Linked DNA regions of Kribbella sp. NBC_01245. The protein of the gene in region 2 interacts with the protein of the main gene of each other region in a pairwise test. Links are inferred from orthologs where the notes say so. Each region holds a gene or a part of one and is shown on either strand. Other genes may lie near its edges.

Region 1 (2,815 bases), 710 kb from region 2 along the record:
CTGGCCTCTTGCGTGCCGATGACGGAGGAGAGACGGGGGCAGGTGACGTAGAACAGCGTCGGGAACGGCGTCCCGTCGGGCAGGCGCGGCTCGGTCTCGACCACATCGGGCAGACCGCAGTCGCAGCGATGGGCGATCGACTTGATACCACGCGCCGGCCGGCCCAGCTGAGCGCTGACCGCGGCGATGTCTTCGGGAGTGGGTGCGGTCATCGTCCAGGTTTCGGGGTGAGCAGGGTCTTCGGGGTCGGTTTGGCCGTCGGCGGTGTCGCGTTCGGCGGACGGCCCGCGATCTCGACGCTACCCCACAGCTTCGAGTACCAAGTCGGCTCCTGCGGCGCCTCGTCGGGGTTGGCCGGCTCGAGTGGCGCGGGCGGCGCCCCCGCGGCCTTACCGTCGGCGCCGATGACGCGGTAACCGATCTCGCCGGGCATGACCCAGCCGAGCCGCTGCCGGGCCTGCGCGCGAACGTACGCGTCGTCGTCCCAGCGCGCGATCTCGTCCTCGAGCTCGCCGACCCGTTTCTCCCGGTCGCGGATCTCGGTCTGCAAGGCGCTGATCTGCTGGTGCTGGTCGAACCAGACCCGCAGGCTCTGCGCATACGACACTACGAGCGCGCCGAGGACCAGCAGCACCATCGCCGCCCGGCCGGTCAGATTCCGCGAACCCCGGGTGCGGGTCGGCCCGGAGGTCGTACCTGCTGTCCGGCGCTTGGGCTGGTTGCCGTCCCGGCGTGCGGGCGGTCGCGTCTGGGTGCGGCTCGAAGGCCTCGAACCAGGACGCGGACCGGCATCACGACGGGACGGCATAACTCAGCTCCTCGACTACGCCTAGGAAACTCCTCGGAGGGAATTGTCCCAGGCTCAGCCCTGGAAGCGCGGGAAGGCGCCTCGCCCGGCGTAGCGCGCGGCGTCGTCCAGCTCCTCCTCGATGCGCAGCAGCTGGTTGTACTTGGCGGTCCGGTCCGAACGGGCCGGGGCGCCGGTCTTGATCTGGCCGCAGTTCGTCGCGACGGCCAGGTCGGCGATGGTGGTGTCCTCGGTCTCGCCCGAGCGGTGGCTCATCATGCAGGTGAAACCGCTGCGGTGGGCGAGGTCGACGGCATCCAGGGTCTCGGTCAGGGTGCCGATCTGGTTGACCTTGACCAGCAGCGAGTTGGCCGACTTCTCGGTGATACCGCGCTGCAGCCGCTCGACGTTGGTGACGAACAGGTCGTCGCCGACGATCTGGATCTTGTCGCCCAGCTGACCGGTCAGGTTGGCCCAGCCGGCCCAGTCGTCCTCGTTCAGCGGGTCCTCGATCGAGACGATCGGGTACGACGCGACCAGGTCGGCGTAGTAGGCGATCATCTCGTCGGACGACTTCTTGCCACCCTCGAACGCGTACACGCCGTCGGTGTGGAACTCGCTCGCCGCCACGTCCATGGCCAGCGCGATGTCCTTGCCCGGGGTCAGGCCGGCCTTCTCGATCGCGACCAGGATCAGGTCCAGCGCGTCGCGGTTGCTCGGCAGGCTCGGCGCGAAGCCGCCCTCATCGCCGAGGCCGGTGGACAGGCCCTTCTCCTTCAGCACGGCCTTCAGCGCGTGGTAGACGCTGACGCCCTGCATGAGCGCCTCGGAGTACGTCGCGGCACCGATCGGCGCGACCATGAACTCCTGCACGTCGACGTTGCTGTCCGCGTGCGCGCCACCGTTGAGGATGTTCATCATCGGCACCGGCAGGATGTGCGCGTTCGGGCCGCCCACGTAGCGGTACAGGTCCAGGCCGGAGCTCTCCGCGGCGGCCTTGGCCACGGCGAGGCTGACGCCGAGGATGGCGTTCGCGCCGAGCTTGGCCTTGTTCGGCGTACCGTCCAGGTCGAGCAGGGCCTGGTCGATCAGCCGCTGCTCGTGGACGTCGTAGCCGACGATCTCCTTGTCGATCTCGTCCAGAACGGCCGTGACGGCCTTCTGAACGCCCTTGCCGCCGTAGCGCTTACCGCCGTCGCGAAGCTCTACCGCCTCGAACTGGCCGGTGGAAGCGCCCGACGGGACAGCGGCCCGGGCGACGGTGTCGTCGTCGAGCAGAACCTCGACCTCGACAGTGGGGTTACCGCGCGAATCGAGGATCTCGCGCGCGCCGACGGCCTCAATGGTGGCCACATGCACTCCTAGTTCACTGTTGACGGGGTTCACTGGTGACGAGCCCAGCCTGCAGCTCGACGATCATGCCGAGCCTAGCTTCCAGACCAGCGGGCCTGGTGGACCGCGTCCGACTTGACGATGTTCTCCGGTGGAACACTCCTGGTCAGCAGCACGCCATTGGGCGCCTCGAACACGGCTAACCCTGCCGGATCCACTGCCAGTTGCACGGGCGTTCGTCTGCCTAGCGGGCTATCCCGGGTCTGCGTCAGGTGCACGTGCGTACGTCGTCCTGGGTGTAGTCCGGTGGCAGTGATGCTGCCGACGGCCTGAGCGTTCGTACCGTGCCAGAGCAGGCCCTGCAGGTCGTAGACGGCCCAGCTGGCTTCGAGGGCCTCGAGCGTCACCGGCATGTTGAGGCGGGAGTGGCCTTGGCAGGCGCGTATTAGTCCTCCGTCCACCTGTAGCCGCCTCTTGTCGTTCTGCGCGACCGCTTCGTCCAGTTGCGGCCTGGTGAGGTCTAGGAGGGCGCAGACGTCCTGGATAGAACTCCACCCGTCCGGGGACATCGCTAGACCTCGCTCCCCCGCGGTATGCCTTAGCAGCCGGGAGATCCGCTTACTGCGACGTACGACCTCGTTCATTGCGTCAAGCGTGTCAGTAGTCCCTTAAGGATGTCGACACGCTTGTCCGACT
Region 2 (2,870 bases):
TTCGGCGGCAGAGCACCAGCTGGACTTGGTCGGCCTTCGGCACAAGGCGTCGGCCCGGCCGGGGAATCTCTCGGGCGGGCAGCAACAGCGAGTCGCGATCGCGCGGGCGCTGGCGATGAAGCCCGAGGTGATGCTGTTCGACGAGGCCACCTCGGCGCTCGACCCGGAGCTGGTCAAGGGTGTGCTCGCGCTGATGGCCGATCTCGCCAAGGCCGGGATGACGATGGTCGTGGTCACGCACGAGATGGGTTTCGCTCGTGAGGTGGCGGACCAGGTCGCGTTCATGGATCACGGCGTGGTGGTCGAGGCCGGTCCGCCCGATCGGCTCTTCACCGCGGCGGAGTCTCCACGGCTACAGCAGTTCCTCTCGCAAGTGCTCTAGATGAGGGGTACGACGTCCGCGATCGAGTCGACGATGCGCGTCGGGCGATAGGGGAAGCGGTCCACCTCGTGGCTGCCGGTCGAACCGGTGAGCACGAGGATGGTCCGCAATCCCGCCTCCAGACCGCTGATCACGTCGGTGTCCATCCGGTCGCCGATCATCACGGTGGTCTCGGAATGGGCCTCGATCTGGTTCAGCGCGCTGCGCATCATCAGCGGATTCGGCTTGCCCACGAAGTACGGCGCTACGCCGGTCGCGCGCGTGATGAGCGCCGCCACCGAACCGGTCGCGGGCAGCGGGCCCTCGGCCGACGGGCCGGTCGGGTCCGGGTTGGTCGCGATGAAGCGCGCGCCATCGGCGATCAGCCGGATCGCCCGCGTGATCGCCTCGAACGAGTACGTCCGGGTCTCCCCCAGCACGACGTAATCCGGATCGCGCTCGGTCAGCACATACCCGACCTCGTGCAGGGCCGTGGTCAGACCCGCCTCACCGATCACGTACGCCGTACCGCCGGCGCGCTGGTCGTTGAGGAACTGCGCGGTCGCGAGCGCCGACGTCCAGATCGCGTGCTCGGGCACATCGATGCCACCGGCAAGTAACCGCGCGTGCAGGTCCCGTGGCGTGAAGATCGAGTTGTTCGTGAGGACCAGGAACTTCCGGCCCGAGGCCTGGAGTTTGGCGATGAACTCACCGGCGCCGGGGATCGCCCGCTCCTCATGGACGAGTACGCCGTCCATATCGGTCAGCCAGCTCTCGATGGGCTTCACCTCGGTCATCGCATCTCCAGGTTTAGAGCGGGCTGGCTTCGGTGGCGAGGTGGCGGAGTTTGTCGATCATCTCGTTCGGGTCGTCGGCCTTGTAGACCGCGGAGCCGGCCACGAACACGTCCGCTCCGGCCTCGGCACAGCGCTCGATCGTCTCGGCGGACACCCCGCCGTCGATCTGGATCCAGATGTCCAGACCGTGCTTGGCGACCAGCTCGCGGGTCCGCCGGATCTTCGGCAGGCACACGTCGAGGAACTTCTGGCCACCGAATCCGGGTTCGACGGTCATGATCAGCACCATGTCGAGCTCGGCCAGGATGTCCTCGTACGGCTCGATCGGGGTTGCCGGCCGGAGCGCCATCGACGCCCGCGCGCCCTTGGCCCGGATCTCGCGGGCGGTCCGGATCGGCGCCCGGCAGGCCTCGACGTGGAAGGTGACGCTGCTCGCCCCGGCCTCGACGTACCCGGGCGCCCAGCGGTCCGGGTCCTCGATCATCAGGTGACAGTCCAGCGGCTGGTCGGTGGCCTTCGCGAGCGATTCGACCACCGGCATGCCGATGGTGAGGTTCGGGACGAAGTGGTTGTCCATCACGTCGACGTGCAGCCAGTCGGCATGCGAGACCGCCCGCGCCTCGTCGGCGAGGCGGGCGAAGTCAGCGGACAGAATGCTCGGCGCGATCTGAATACCCATGAGATTTGGGAGTCTATCGACGGGTCTCTAGCCAGTTGACGACCTGGGCTGGTTCTGTGACGAGTTCTACGTCCTCCGGGACGCTGGGACGCCGTACAACCACTACGGGTATCTCTAGTTCTCTGGCCGCTTCTAGCTTCGCTGAGGTCATCTCGCCGCCGCTGTCCTTAGTGACCAGTACGTCGATCCGGTGGTTCTTGAGTAGGTCTAACTCGTTGTCCAGGCTGTAGGGGCCTCTGGCGAGGATTAGCTGGCACCAGGTGGGAGTGGGCTCGGGTGGTTCTACGCAGCGGGCGAGCATCCATACGTTGCTGTGTTCGAAGGCCTTGAGCCCTTGGCGGCCAGTGGTGAGGAACGCCCGGCTACCGAGGTTTGCGAGCGCTGTTGCGGCGGTGGCGAGGTCGTCCACCCAGTGCCACTTGTCGCCGGGTCTAGCCGTCCACCCGGGTCGTCGTACCAGCAGAAGCGGTACGCCGGTCTCACGCGCGGCCTCGACCGCATGAGCCGTCATGGTCGCTGCAAACGGGTGTGTGGCGTCCACGAGCGCGTCGATCTGCTGGTCCCGCAGGTATTGCTTGAGCCCGTCTACGCCGCCGAAGCCGCCGTGTCTGGTCTCTCCGACTGGAAGCTTGGGGTCCTTCACCCGGCCAGCCAGCGAGGACACGACGTCGTACGCCGGTGTGAGCAGGCGTGCCACCTCGCGTGCCTCGCCCGTGCCGCCGAGGAGTAGGACCTTCATCTAGCGCTCGCGGGCCGCCGAGTAGAGGTGGCTGTCGGTGAAGCCTTCGGCGGCGAGGACCTTGCCGACAACGATGATCGCGGTACGGCGAATACCGGCTTCTTGTACCTGCGCGGCGATATCGGCGAGGGTGCCGCGGAGGATGATCTCGTTCTCGCGACTGGCCCAGGCGACAACCGCGGCCGGGCATTGCTCGCCGTAGTTCGGAGCGAGTTCGGCGACGACCTGCGCGATCTTGTCGACCGCGAGGTGCAGCACGATCGTGGCCCGGCTCGCGCCCAGGGTGGTGAGGTC

What was found. Proteins that work in one complex are often made in the same cells at the same time.
Region 1: the proteins of rpe (region 2) and eno interact in binary tests that used the Escherichia coli proteins (3 or more experiments, as listed by UniProt). The link is inferred for Kribbella sp. NBC_01245 from one-to-one orthologs.

The regions. Positions count from the first base shown.
Region 1 is NZ_CP108487.1:7,556,176-7,558,990, reverse strand. The notes cover bases 2-2,809. They hold eno (phosphopyruvate hydratase), read right to left. Parts: upstream 2,141-2,809; coding sequence 863-2,140; downstream 2-862. Other genes in these bases: OG394_RS34625 (LysR family transcriptional regulator), read right to left, coding at 2,760-2,809; OG394_RS34630 (RNA 2'-phosphotransferase), read right to left, coding at 2,215-2,763; OG394_RS34640 (FtsB family cell division protein), read right to left, coding at 209-808; OG394_RS34645 (DUF501 domain-containing protein), read right to left, coding at 2-212. Also shown: more of OG394_RS34645, read right to left, coding at 1-1; more of OG394_RS34625, read right to left, coding at 2,810-2,815. UniProt on the Escherichia coli protein: Catalyzes the reversible conversion of 2-phosphoglycerate (2-PG) into phosphoenolpyruvate (PEP). It is essential for the degradation of carbohydrates via glycolysis.
Region 2 is NZ_CP108487.1:8,263,348-8,266,217, reverse strand. The notes cover bases 5-2,867. They hold rpe (ribulose-phosphate 3-epimerase), read right to left. Parts: upstream 1,838-2,867; coding sequence 1,172-1,837; downstream 5-1,171. Other genes in these bases: cobM (precorrin-4 C(11)-methyltransferase), read right to left, coding at 2,577-2,867; OG394_RS38020 (cobalt-precorrin-6A reductase), read right to left, coding at 1,851-2,576; OG394_RS38030 (HAD-IIA family hydrolase), read right to left, coding at 379-1,158; OG394_RS38035 (amino acid ABC transporter ATP-binding protein), read left to right, coding at 5-382. Also shown: more of OG394_RS38035, read left to right, coding at 1-4; more of cobM, read right to left, coding at 2,868-2,870. UniProt on the Escherichia coli protein: Catalyzes the reversible epimerization of D-ribulose 5-phosphate to D-xylulose 5-phosphate.